Regions from separate parts of the Chromobacterium haemolyticum genome, predicted to be linked through region 2. Evidence: riboswitches for the same ligand, from Rfam matches in the RefSeq annotation. Region 2 holds a riboswitch; the other holds the start of a gene.

Region 1 (6,875 bases), 830 kb from region 2:
CGCCAGTACCGCCATCAGTTCCGGCTTGGAGCCGGCTTCCAGGCCGATGGACACGTCCGGCGTGGCGATGATGCTTTTCACCACCGCTTCTTGCTGGTTGACCTTGATCGGATAGATGGCGGTGTAACGGTTGCCGTAGCCTTGTTCGGCTATGGCCTTGTCGAAGGCCGCGCACAGACGGGTGACGCGGTCTTGCAGAATATCGGGAAACCGCACCAAGAGCGGCAGGTCCAGGCCTTTGCCGGACAGCTCGCCCACCAGGCGATGCAGGTCGATTTCCTTGTTTTGGCGCACATTCGGGCGGACAACGATATTGCCGTTGGCGCCCATGTCGAAGTACCCCGCTCCCCAATGCCGGATGCCATACAACGCCCGGCTATCAGCCACAGACCAAGCCATGAGTTTTCCCCTCAAGAACTGACGGAAAGCCCTGTACCCCGCGCAGTGGGTGGACAGGGATTTCCAAAGGACGCGCCCAGGCCGCCGCCGAAAAAGCGATGAGCCAGCCGCAGGAGCATCCTTATGATGGATAACCCCGCTCCTTAGTGCGCGGCTTTCGGGCTGAACAGCTTTTATGTGGGCCTGGGATGTCGGAGCGAAACAATTGAATTGTAGGTTTGCAAAGCTGCAAACGAGCGCGGATTGTAACAACATCACGCTGCTTGACAAGTAAAAAAATGTATAAAAATCCGCATGTCCAATTTAATCGACAAGCCCGCGCCGGGTAGCCCGGCAAGCCTTGTCCGGCAAGGCTTGAGCAAAAACAGCCCCCTATATTTTCCTCATGCCGGCCAGCGGCCGTTTCTCCGGGCGAAGGCCTTGTTGTTCGGACAATGGGCTTGTCCAAAATATTCAACAACAACGTGACCCAGCCCCCTAAGCCGTCCTCTAAAAAAACCACAGCGCGACAGGGCTCGCCAAGCCGCGCCAGACAAGGCTTTTAAGCCAAACACGGCATGTTTTTTCAAATCTGCGCCACGCGCCGCCACCAGCCGCGCCGGCTCTGGTTACAATGCCCCGGTCATCACTAGCCGCAAGCACGAGCCAGCCCATGCGCGAGCATCACCACGATTTTCTGTCCTGGACCATGAACCCCGCCTCCTCGGCCTCCGCCGAATGGCTGCTCCACTCAGGCGTGCGGGCGCACTGGCTGGACTACGGCGTCGTAGAACTGGAGCCCGCCGACGCCGCCGACGATTCCCTGCTGCTGTCCAGCGGCGTGCACGGCAACGAAACCGCGCCGATAGAGGTGCTCAACGCCATCCTGGCCGATATCGCCGGCGGCAAGCTGACGCTGCGCTGCCGGCTGTTGGTGATCTTCGGCAATCTGGACGCAATGCGGCTGGGCAAGCGTTATCTGGATTACGACATGAACCGGCTGTTCAACGGCGCTCACGCGCGCCAGCCGGGCGCGCGCGAAGCGGCGCGCGCGGCGCGCCTGGAGCAGGCCGCGGCGGACTTCTTCGCCTCCGCCCGCGGCCGCCGCTGGCATTACGATCTGCACACCGCCATCCGCGGCTCGGTGTTTGAGAAGTTCGCCATCTATCCGTATATCCACGAGCGCCCGCACAACCGCGAGCAACTTGCCTGGCTGAAAAGCTGCCAGGTTGAAACCGTGCTGCTGCACAGCCAGCCGGCCAACACCTTCAGTTACTTCACCAGCCGCCACTGCCAGGCGGACGCCTTCACGCTGGAACTGGGCAAGGCGCGGCCGTTTGGCCAGAACGACCTGCCCCGCTTCGCCGGCATCGACCAGGCGCTGCGCCGGCTGCTGTCCGAGCCGGAACAAGAACTGCCCGGCTACCGCGACGGCGACCTGCCGCTGTTCCAGGCCAAGTACGACATCGTCAAACACAGCGAGGCTTTCCGCCTGCATCTGACCGACGACGTGGAAAACTTCACCGCGTTGCCGGATGGTTTCCTGATCGCCGAGGACGGCGAACACCGCTACGTGGCCGTCGGCGGCGAGGAGCGCATTCTGTTTCCCAATCCCACGGTCAAGCCCGGCCTGCGCGCCGGCATCGTGGTGGAGCCGGCGCGCTTGCCTTAAGCTCTGCCGCGCGTTGTGAGACGTGACGCGGTGAGTGCCGTTTCGAACTGCTCATGTATCCACTGTACATTCCGCTTTCTCAGCGGTTTTCGCCTTGTCTCACTCTTGCTCGCGAGACCGTGGACACATTCTAAAAGTGATTCAACGCTCCGGCTCGCAGTCCGCGCCGACCTCAAGCGCTCAATCGAGCCGCGCGCAAAAACGCCGCAACCTTAGTTGCGGCGTTTTTCATTCCGGCAGGATTCCCCGCCACGCGCGGCTGCTCAAGCAAACTCGGCGGCGGCCACCCTCGCCACCGCGGCGATCACCGCGTTTCGCTCGTCCATCATCGCCGACGATCCCCAGTAAAACACCGACAGCAACAACGGCGACTTGCCCGGCCGCCAGGCCACGGCCACGTCGTTGGCAGCGCCGTGGCCGCCGCTGCCGGTCTTGTCCCCCACCCGCCACTCCGCCGGCAAGCCGGCGCGGATGCGCAGATTGCCGGTGGTGCTGCCCAGCAGCCAATCGTTCAACAACCCGCGCTGCCGCTCCGGCAATAGCGGGGAAAACAGCAAGGCATGCAGATTGGCCGTCATCGCCGCCGGCGTGGTGGTGTCTCGCGGATCGCCCGGCTCAGCGCGGTTCAGCTCCGGCTCAATCCGATCGAGACGGGTCAAGCCATCGCCCAGCGAGCGGGCGAAGCGATTCACTTCCTGCGGCCCGCCCAGTTGCTCCAGCAGCAGATTGGCGGCGGTGTTGTCGCTGAAGCGCATCGCCGCGTCGCACAGGTCTTTTACCGACATGCCCTGCTCCACATACTGTTCGGCGATAGGCGAATAGTCGATCAACTGCTCGCGCCGGTAACTGACATGTCGATACAACAAGTCCGGCTGCGCCGCGCTGCGTTGCAATAAGGCTCCCACCAGCAACAACTTGAAAGTGCTGCACATCGGAAAGCGCTCATCGGCGCGATAGGCCAGGCTCCGTCCACTGTCCACCTCTTGCGCGAACACGCCGATGCGACCGCCGGCGTTGCGTTCCAGCTCCGCCAGCTGCCGCGCCGCCGGCGCTTCGCCCGGCGCTCGCAACGGCGGACGCGCACAACCCAAAATCAAAGGCGAGGCGGCCAAAGCCGCCAGCAAGGCGCGCCGCTGCGCGAAATAATCCATAGTTTCATCCCCAGATCGGTATGACGACGCAGCCCATGGCGCGGCCGGCCATCGCGGTTTAGTTCCCCCGATGCGCATTGCCGCTACCTGCGGCAATGACAATGAACTAAAATGAGGTGCATATTCTTTTTGGCTTGAATTCATTGAATCGACGCGTCAAAGCACCATAGACAGATTCAAGCATCTTTAATGACTCATTAAACAATCGAATGACATGAAAAATCCAGCGCAGTTCCGTACGCCGATCTGGCGACGCATCGCCGGCCTTCTGGGCCTCAGCCTGGCCCTGCTTGCCGCGCCGGTTCAGGCCAAGGCCCCGCACCCCCATCGCCATGCCAGCGCGCCGGCGCAGGAGCAGTTGCTGGAACACGGCAGCTACACCAACTCCGACGGCGTAGAAGTGCACAGCCCGGCCCACACCCGTTCCGGCAAAGCGCCGGCCGGCGCCAGCGCGCGTTGCCGCGACGGCAGCTACAGTTTCAGCCAGCATCGGCGCGGCACCTGTTCGCATCACGGCGGCGTGGCGGCCTGGCTCTGAGCCCGTCTCAGAGCCTGTTTACGATCTCGCGAGCCGAAAACCGCTGAGAAAGCGGAATGTACATGCGGTACATGAGCATTTCGAAGCGGGTTTCAACGCCCTTATCTAAACTATCCCGCCGACGCGCAGCAGATCGTAAACAAGTATTCAGAACATGCTTACGATCTCGCGAGCTAAGGCGAGACAAGGCGAAACCGGCTGAGAAAGCGGAATGTACATGCGGTACATGAGCATTTCGAAGTGGGTTTCAACGCCGTATCGCCGACGCGCAGCAGATCGTAAACAAATTCTCACACCAGACAGCCGGCAAACACCAAGTACACCGCACCCGCGCCCAGCAGCCAGCGGCCGTCCACGCTGCCGCGGCGGAACAACAGCCACAGCCCGGCAATCGCCGCCATCGTGGCCAGTCCGGACCACAGCAAGACGCTATCGAACATCCACGGGGTGAAGAACAGGCCGAAAGCGCTGGGAATCGTCGCCTGAATCATCATGGCTCCGGAAATATTGGCCAAGGCCAAACGCTCCTTGCCCTGGCGCAGCCAGATCAGCGCGTTCATGATCTCCGGCAGTTCGGTGGCCACCGGGCTCAACAACAAGGCCACCAAATGCGGCGCCATGCCCCAATGGCCGGCCAGCGCTTCCAACTGCGCGACGAAGCCGTGCGCCGCCGCCGCGATCACCGTCAGGGCCAACAAAGCCTGCGCCGCCGCCCAGCCCAGGCCGCCGCCGGCGCGCAGCTTCAAGGCGTCCAGCTCCTCCTCTTCCGGCGCGGTGTCCGCGCTGCGGATCTCGCGCCAGACATAGGCGGCGTAAGCGGCCAGGAACAATACGCCCAGCCAGGGCTTGACGGCGAAGGCCACCAGACCCAGCGCCACCTTCAAGGCGAAGACGAACAGGAAGGCCAACTGGTCGCCGGCCAGCCGACGATGATCGACGCGCAGCAGATAATCGCCGCGCCCCAGCCGGCTGCGGTTGCGCCACAGGGCAAAGCCCACCACCGCGTAAGCCAGCGTGGCCAGCACCAGCGGTCCGCCCAAGGCCGCGCCGACGCCGATGTCCTTATGTTGCGGCGTGTCGCCAAAGGCCATTGCGGTCAAAGTCACCGCGCTCTCCGGCAAGGCGGTGCCGAAAGCGGCAAGCACGGTGCCTACGGCGCTGGCGCCCAGGTTCAGGTGGCGTCCGCACCATTCGATGGCGTTGACGAAGTATTGACAGGATAGATAGATCAGGACGGCAAAGCCGAGCAGAAACAACAGGGTCGACAGCATGGATGGTCTTGGGCCGGGCAAGCGAATGGACAATGGCGCAACGACGCGGCTTGCCCGGCGGCAAACGCATCGTGGCCAAAGGTCTCGCTTGGCGGCGCCGGCAATGCCGGCCGCTGACCGCGCCATGAGGAAAGCTCCTCAAGTTTGTTGACGCGGCCTCTTCGGCGGGGCCGAAGATGGCTACTCCCCAATGACAACGGCGCCATTGTGCCAGCCCGGACTCAATGGCGCAAACCTAGTCTCTCGTCATGCGGAGCCGGAGGCGCTTTCCCGCCTCCGGCCTGTTTGCCGGCCGGCTAGCGGCGGAACCACTCGCGCTTGGCCAGCGCCGCCTCCACCTGCTCGCGCTTGAGCAAGGCGTCGCGCATCTCGTTCCGCGCCGCCAGCGGCAACTGGTCGCCGTAGTAAGGCGATTGCGGCTGGCTGCTGTTGCCGTAGGTGTTGATCACCTTGGCGCGCAGCGGCCGGCCAAACTCCACCAGCGCGGTGAAAGTGTCGCCGAAGATGGCGCGCTGGCGGCCGTCGCTGTCGCCGATATAGCTGAAGGTGCGGAAGGCGCCCAGGCCCTCGGCGCCGCCGCTGGCAGGCTGGTCCAGCCGCGCCGCGCCGCCGGCGGGGCCGCGCCGCAGCCGGTAGACTTCGCCGAAGGCGATGTCCAGCGGCACGCCGGCCTGTTGCAGCCCCTGGGCCGCTGCGCCCAGCTTGCTCAGCGCGAAGCCGGCGTCGCGCAGGCCGGCCGGCGTGCGGTAGGGCTGCGCCGGGTCCGCTTCCTGGCGATAGCGCAAGGCCTCTTCGCCGCCGGAGGCCGCCACCCAGGCGGCGAACAACACCGCGCCCTTGCTGGCGGCGTCGCTGCGCCGGTCCCATTGGGCCAGCACTTGCGCCGCGGCGATCAGGCCGGCGTCGCCGGAGGCGCGCGCATAGCCGATCAAATCGTCCAGCACCCGGTCCGCCAGCAGCAGCCGGGTGTCGTGCTTGGCGCTGAGCAGCGTGTCCAGAGAGAAGGCCGGCGTCTGCTCGATCAGCTCGATGCCGCGCTGTTCTCGTAGCAGCGGCGACGCCCGCGGCGATAGATAAGCGGCGTAGGCGGCCGGGTCCAGCGCCGGCTTGCTCATATACCAGGGCACGCTATTGGAGTTCTGCACCCAGCCGCTGGCCGGATTCGTCGCCTGCGGCAACTCGTCCAGGCGCAGCGCCTGGCGCCAGATCAGATCGCTGCGGCTGCCGTCCACCGGCTGCGCCCAGTAGGCGGCGTCGCCGCCGGCTCGGCGCGGGGTCAGGCCGCCGAAGGCCGCCCAGATATTGCGCTGGGCGTCGGCGTAGATAATGTTGTGGTAAGGGTTTTGCAGCCGCGCCACCACCTTGCGGAAGGCCAGGAAGTCAGGCGCCTGCGCCATGTCCCACCATTGTTCCAGCACGCCGGGGGTCTGCAGCTGGTCGACGCCGACGATGCGCAGCGCGTAGCTCTGGCCGTCCTTGTCGAACACCGGGCCCTGCTCTGCGCGACGCAAGGTCAGTTGCTCGGCTTGCAGGCTGCCGTCCGGCTGACGGATATACAGGGTTTCGCGCTTGGTTTCGAAGTCGCGCGCCACGCCGTCCAGCAGGTATTGCCGGCCGCTGAGCTTGAGTTGATAGAGGTCGCAGCCGTCCTGGGTGTTGACGGTATGCACCCAGCCCAGCCGCTGGTTGAAGCCGATGCGCATCACCGGCAGGCCCACCAGGGTGGCGCCGTAGATATCGTATTCCGGGCTCTTGAACTGGGCTTCGAACCAGGTATGGCTGCCGCCCCACAGCAAATGCGGGTTGGCCAGCAGCATGGCGTTGCCGGAACGGCTCTTGGCCGGCCCCAGCGCCCAGCCGTTGGA
Region 2 (6,875 bases):
TGATTTTGTGCTTATCCAAAATCGATATTGCGACACCGGCGCGCAATGAGTCCAACTGCCGCAGATGAACATTCATTTCCACCGCATCTTTATTCGCCCGCTGCGCGCGCGCATCCAGCGTGAGCTTCCCGTCCAGATTCATTTAACCCACCTCAAAAACGCGGCTATTCCCGCATGGTCAACAAACGAAATTTTAACGCGCCGCAGCCCCCCTTCGCCAGCGATGAATTGCCGGCGCACGCCCCTCCTTCGCCCCGCTTGGCGGGCCCAAGCGATTTTCAACCGCGCAAGTGTTGACAGCCCGACAGGCTGAAGCTATAGTTCGCCCTCACTCAAATCCCTGATAGCTCAGTTGGTAGAGCGACGGACTGTTAATCCGCAGGTCGCAGGTTCGAGCCCTGCTCGGGGAGCCATTACGGCCCTGTTTGAGAATTGCTTGTTTTCCATTCCCTGATAGCTCAGTTGGTAGAGCGACGGACTGTTAATCCGCAGGTCGCAGGTTCGAGCCCTGCTCGGGGAGCCAAAACAAGACAGCATCACTGAATGATGATCCCTGATAGCTCAGTTGGTAGAGCGACGGACTGTTAATCCGCAGGTCGCAGGTTCGAGCCCTGCTCGGGGAGCCAAGTTTCCAAAAGCCACAATCGCCGGATTGTGGCTTTTTCCATTTCTGCTTCCGTTTTACAATCGGCCCACCTTCCCCATTGGAATAATAATGATTTCCAGACCGATTGCTTTTGCCGGCGGCGCTATCTTGCTATGGGCTTCGCTGGCCACGCTTGGCACCCAAACCCGCTCGCTTCCCCCATTTTTTGTGGTTGGCGTCTGCCTGTTGATCGGCAGCCTGCTCAGTATCCGCCATTGCCGCGACTGGAAAGTGCCGCCGCGCACCTTACTGGTCGGAATCTATGGCTTGTTCGGCTACCATTTCTTGCTGTTCTTCGCATTTCGGCACGCGCCGGCCATGGAAGCCAATCTGCTGAATTATCTATGGCCCCTGTTGATTGTGATACTCTCGCCCATCCTGGTTCCCGGCACCATACTGCACGGCCGTCACATTCTGGCCGGCGCGCTGGGTTTCAGTGGAGCGGCGCTGATTGTCAGCGGAGGCAAGCTCGCCTTGTCCAGCAACTATCTTGTCGGTTATCTGCTGGCCATCGGCGCCGCCGTTGTGTGGTCGACTTTTAGCCTGCTGACGCGCAGGCTGCCCAGCTTCCCCAATAGCGCGGTCGGCGGGTTCTGCCTGCTGTCCGGCTTACTTTCCCTACTATGCCACTTCCTGTTCGAACCCAACGTCGCCCCCAGCGCTGGTCAATGGCTGGCCTTGATCCTGCTGGGCATCGGCCCGATGGGCGGCGCCTTCTTCCTATGGGACCGCGCGCTAAAGGAGGGGGACCCCAGACAGATAGGCTCCTTGTCCTATGCCACGCCCTTGCTGTCCACCCTGCTGCTGATAGGCACCGGACAAGGGCAATTGAACGCTATTGCAATAACCGCCATCGTGCTGATTCTTGGCGGCGCCCTGCTTGGCAGCCTGCCTGTTCGTCCACGTTCGCTTGCTTGAAAATGCACTTGAGGTGGAGTGCAGCCAATTGAATACTCTATAATCGTTAACGCTATTTAAACAGAGGTTAACCATGTCCATTATCAAAGAATTCAAAGAATTTGCCATGAAAGGCAATGTCATCGACCTGGCGGTCGGCGTGGTTATCGGCGGTGCCTTCGGCGCCATCGTCAAATCGCTGGTTGACGATGTGATCATGCCCCCCATCGGCTTGCTGGTAGGCAATGTTGATTTCTCCAATATGTTCTTCGTACTAAAAGAAGGCAGCAAGCAGCTTGGACCTTATGTGTCGGTGGCCGCGGCCAAGCAAGCTGGCGCCGTCACACTGAATATCGGCTTATTCATCAACGCCATGGTCAGCTTCACCATAGTGGCCTTCGCTATTTTCATGCTGGTCAAGGCCATCAATCGACTGAAGCGCGAAGAGCCTGCCGCCGCCGCGCCGGCTCCCGCCACCAAAGAGTGCCCATTCTGCGCATCCAATATTCCGGAAAAGGCTTCTCGCTGCCCTCAGTGCACATCTCAACTCTAAGAGCCTGTTCAATGTCTGCTGCGCTTTAGCGATACGCAGCAGATCGTAAACAGGTTCCAAGCCCGCCGATTGCCCCGCTACGCCAACTGATTTAGAATCAGCTAGATCTGGGGGAGTAGCCTCGGCGCGGTTTTCAGCGCCGGCATGCATCAACAAGCTTGGCCGTCACGGCCATGGTGCATGCGACGAAAACTTCCGTTTGGCAAGACCCATGACATGTCTGCGCAATGCGGGGCTGCGGCGCGGGCTTGTCATGGCGTATGCGCAGCCCCCGGAGTCTTCATGGAAGCCTTTCTCATTTCCACCGGAATCGTCGCCCTGGCTGAAATCGGCGACAAAACTCAATTGCTCGCACTGATGCTGGCCGGCCGCTACCGCAAGCCGGTTCCCATCGTTTTCGGCATCTTCGTCGCCACTTTGCTCAATCATTTCGCCGCCGCAGCGGTGGGTCACTGGCTAATGAGCAAAATTGGCCCGGATCTCATGCGTTGGGGGCTGGGCCTTTCCTTTCTCGCCATGGCGGGCTGGATGCTGATTCCGGACAAGCTGGATGAAGATAGCCGGCTCCTAGAGCGGTTTGGCGTTTTCGGCACCACCTGTATCGCTTTCTTTATCGCGGAAATGGGCGATAAGACACAGTTGGCCACCGTCGCCTTGTCCGCGCGCTTTCCCGACGCCTTGCTGCTGGTGGTGGCCGGCACCACTTTGGGCATGATGCTAGCGAATGTGCCCGCGGTGCTCTTGGGCGAGGTGGCCGCGAAGAAGTTGCCGCAAAAAATGGTGCACACTATTGCCGCGCTGCTGTTTGCCGGCCTGGGCGTCGTCACTCTACTGACCCCCCTGCAAATTTGAAGCACAGCTCAAAACAAAACGGAGGCCGCGGCCTCCGTTTTGTTTTGCTTCCACCCGGCAACATATCAGTTCCGGCCGGCTCCGCGTCCAAGCGATTCCAGCAGTTCCTCCGGGTTGAAGCCCAGTCGGAAGCCGCCCCAATGCTTGCCTGACAGCATGATGGGCAGCACCACCTCCGACAACACTTCTCCAGTATCGCGGGTGTACGTCTGCAACAGGAAGGATTGTGTGCTGCGAGCCGCCCGCAGGCCGGCGACGTCGGCAAACTTGCGCTTGTCTCGGCTATTGATCAAGTCCTTGGCCGGATCCCCGCTCAAGGGCTGGCTATACCAACTATTGTGAGTCGGCGCGTAGCCATTGGTATCCACCGCCAGACAGAACACACCGCCTGGCACGGACTTGGCGGCGCGGTCGTACACTGGCTGCATCAGCTTTTCCAGTTTGGCGTCGTACTGCGTGCGGAACTTGGCAGGCTTGGCGCCAGCGATGGGCTGGTAGTTTTGATCGAACAGCGGTACGCCCGCGGCCAGCTGCGCGGTCATGATGGCTTGCAACTCATCCCGCGCCCCCCTGGCCGTCTGCATGATCTGGTCGAACTCGCCCTCGCCCAAAATGAAGCGCGCCACTAACTGCTGCACCTGCTCCGCAGCCCCGGACAGCTTGGTGGCCGACTCTTCCGTATGGTTCAGGCGGTCCGTCACCTGATGACCTAGCTCGTGAATTTCCGCCACATGAAGATTGACCTGTCCATTAGAAGCGACGAACTCCGACATGGTGGCGGCGATCTGACTGAGACTATTCGCCGTTGTTTCAAAGTCTCCCATCATCTTGCTGAAATGCTCCGACGCCTTGGAGACGATTTCGCGAGCAGACTTGGTGTCCTCGGTGATCTGGGCGGTTTCCACCTGGGTTTCCGACACCAGCCCCAGCATATCGTCGATATTATGCGAAATCTCGTCCGTCGCTTTTTTGACTCGCTCCGCCAGCTTGCGCACTTCATCGGCCACCACGGCGAAACCGCGTCCGCTCTCGCCGGCCCGCGCCGCTTCGATCGCCGCGTTCAAAGCCAACAAATTGGTCTGATCCGACACATCCTTGATCAGATCCACAATGGTCTTGATGCTGGACGAGCGCTGGCTCAAATCATCCACAGTGTGGTTGAAATGGCCCACCTTCTGATTAATGCCGTAAATGCTCTCAGCCACGGACTTGAGCTCGGCGTAGGACTCCCGCGCCACGTCCAGGTTGGCCAGGGTGGTGGATGAAATCGCCTGGGTCTGCTCTGTGACCTGGCCCACGCCCTCGGTGCTCTGATCACTGGCGGCCCGGACTTGCGTCGCCAACTGATCCTGTTTGCGCGCCCCCTCCAGCGACTCAACCACATTCTTTCGGGTGCGCGCCGAATCCATCGCGATCCGCACCGTCATCAACCGCACATTGCTAATGATTTCGCGCATTTTCAGCAGAAAACGGTTATACGACAGCGACAGTTCGCGGATTTCGTCATGGGTGATGGTGGGAATGTCTCTGGACAGATCGCCCTCGCCGGCGCCTATTTCATTGAAAATCCGGATAATCATTTTTAGAGGCCGGACAATCAAAAAACGAAGATACCAGACCATAAAGGCAATGAAGACGAAGCTGATCATCCACAGCGCCATCGTCCAAAACAGGGCTCCGTCTATGCTGGACTCGATGCCCGCCAACACTTGGGGCGAAGCGACTTGCCCTTTCAGCAGGCTCCGAATGTCTTCCAGAACATAATAAACATAAGCCACCATGCCCAACTGAAACAGGCTGATAAAAAAGAAACTGCACAATTTCTTGGTCAACGTATCCCAGAAAGTCTTTTCCACCAGGGTATACACGCGCCAGAACCACTGCATGACTTCTCCTCTTGCTCCGCAATCCTGTTCAGCGCCTGATTCAGGCCCCGCGCCATCCGGCGCTTTGGACCTGATTGCCGCTGTTATCTAGAATTATTGTTGTTTATTGACTTCAGTCAGCCATCCTAAGCGATGGCGGCCTTGTTTTTGGAATAGTTGGCGGACTATTGATTATCATCAAATAGGCAATGCCAATGTATTACAAATCTTCGCTTCCGTGTTGCCTTCTCCACACCATCCAGAACTCCTGACCGCCAAATACCGGCACGCCGTCCTCCTGCGGCTGACAGCTCTCCAACGCGAAAGCCGGCTCCAGCAAAGCGCTTAAGGCCGACATGCTCAGGCCGAACGGCGGGCCGCGCGAGGTGTCCGCGATGAAGAACACGCCCGCCAGCGTGCCGCCGGAGCGCAGCAAACGAGCCATGTGCTCCGCATAGCGTGTATGCAGGCGGGGCGGCAGCGCGCAGAGAAAGGCACGCTCAAACACCGCGTCGAAAGGCGGCTCGTGCTCGACGGCGAAAAAATCCGCCTGCTGGATATGAGCGGCCGCCTGCGGCCATTGCGCGCGCGCGATCGCCACGGCCTGCTCGCTGAAATCGATGGCCAACACCTGATGGCCGCAGTCCAGCAACAAGGGTAAATCTCCGGCGCTGCCGCAGCCTGGAAGCAGGATTCGGCTGGCCGGCTGACGCTGAAAAAACGCCAAGGCCTCCGGACTGGTTTGCGCACCCTCCCAAGGGGTCACGCCATCGCGATAACGCACATCCCAAAACTCGGTCAAAGAACTATCCTGCGCCATCTCTCCTCCTAGTGATGCTCAGCCCCTGCCTGCTCTCTCAGGAAGGCGGCAACCTGCGCCGGGCTCCAGCCGGCGCAATCCCGCTGGCAAACCGCACCGTCCCTCTCTCGCCAAAACAGGCAGTCTCCATCCATGCGGAACCATAAGGACAGGCAAGGCACGCTCATCCACTCGCCGTCCTCAACTTGGTGAAGCTCCGGCAGGCAAGTGAAGACCGCGGCGATCTTCAACCCTCGCTGGCGCAGCGGCAGTTGCAACCAGACCCGTTCCCGCTCCTCCGCGTCCATAAAACACCAATTCGAGATTTCATCAAAGCTGCGCGCGCAGCCGCGGCAGATATCGTCGCCCACCGCGGTGGAACACACAGCGATGCAAGGCGAGTCAGGCCGTTCTGTCGTCATACCCGCCCCTTGAAACAATAATGTCATATTTCTTGACGCACCAAACTAAAGTGTCAGATAAATGAATAGTCATAAAAATAAAATATCCGCTGTCATGACCCGCAACGAAACCTTGATTTTCCGCACGCTGCGCCTGCTGCAGACCATGCACATCCAGTACCTGGACGAACACAAACTGTTTCTAGCGCTCTCTCGCGAATCCGGCGGCGAATACAGCGCGGACGACGTTCACGAGCATCTAGTCTACATGGAGCAAAACGGCTTGCTCAAACCCATCCGCACCGCGGACAACCATACCGCCTACGCGCTGGATTGGGGCGGCTACGATTATCTGGACCCCTCCTGAAAAGCAAAAAGGCAGCGCGAAGGCTGCCCATGATCCGCAACGCGTCAGCGCCGGTTCATAAATAATCCCGCATCCGGAAATAAGCCATGCCCAGCACCAAGGCCGGCGTGCGCAACCAGCGGCCGCCGGGAAAGTGATTATGACGAATCTTGGCGAACAGGTCGAAACGCGAAGCGTCGCCGGCCACCGCCTCCGCCACCACCTTGCCGGCCAAACCGGTGATGTTGACACCGTGTCCGGAAAAACCCTGAAGGTAATAGATATTACCGTCCAAGCGTCCAAAATCAGGGGCACGGTTTGCCGTGATATCGCAGAATCCGCCCCAAGCGTAGTCGATCTTGACGTCTGCCAGTTGCGGGAACACCCGCAACATGTCGCTGCGCATGCCTGCGGCTAGATTGGTCGGCTCGCGTCCGGAATAGCTGACCTTCCCGCCGAACAACAAACGGTGGTCGGAGGACAAGCGATAGTAATCCAGCACGAAATTGGTGTCGC

The links. A riboswitch is a leader RNA that binds a small molecule or an ion and turns the genes downstream of it on or off. The one in region 2 is predicted to bind manganese.
Positions count from the first base shown of each region.
Region 1: it holds a riboswitch for manganese, as region 2 does, so the genes downstream of both, GYH29_RS09255 (sodium:calcium antiporter) here and GYH29_RS05775 (TMEM165/GDT1 family protein) in region 2, are expected to answer to the same signal.

Region 1 is NZ_AP019312.1:2,051,732-2,058,606, reverse strand. It holds gene speA (arginine decarboxylase) at 1-399, opposite strand, end outside; gene astE (succinylglutamate desuccinylase) at 1,052-2,050, shown strand; gene bla (class A beta-lactamase) at 2,314-3,201, opposite strand; gene GYH29_RS09260 (DUF3761 domain-containing protein) at 3,416-3,739, shown strand; gene GYH29_RS09255 (sodium:calcium antiporter) at 4,030-5,010, opposite strand; yybP-ykoY riboswitch at 5,067-5,211, opposite strand; gene GYH29_RS09250 (penicillin acylase family protein) at 5,307-6,875, opposite strand, start outside.
Region 2 is NZ_AP019312.1:1,219,923-1,226,797, reverse strand. It holds gene ygfZ (CAF17-like 4Fe-4S cluster assembly/insertion protein YgfZ) at 1-142, opposite strand, end outside; tRNA gene GYH29_RS05800 (tRNA-Asn) at 338-413, shown strand; tRNA gene GYH29_RS05795 (tRNA-Asn) at 448-523, shown strand; tRNA gene GYH29_RS05790 (tRNA-Asn) at 551-626, shown strand; gene GYH29_RS05785 (DMT family transporter) at 716-1,564, shown strand; gene mscL (large conductance mechanosensitive channel protein MscL) at 1,638-2,096, shown strand; yybP-ykoY riboswitch at 2,195-2,377, shown strand; gene GYH29_RS05775 (TMEM165/GDT1 family protein) at 2,379-2,948, shown strand; gene GYH29_RS05770 (methyl-accepting chemotaxis protein) at 3,014-4,834, opposite strand; gene GYH29_RS05765 (methyltransferase domain-containing protein) at 5,034-5,633, opposite strand; gene GYH29_RS05760 (DUF1289 domain-containing protein) at 5,642-6,034, opposite strand; gene GYH29_RS05755 (hypothetical protein) at 6,129-6,380, shown strand; gene GYH29_RS05750 (NAD(P)/FAD-dependent oxidoreductase) at 6,436-6,875, opposite strand, start outside.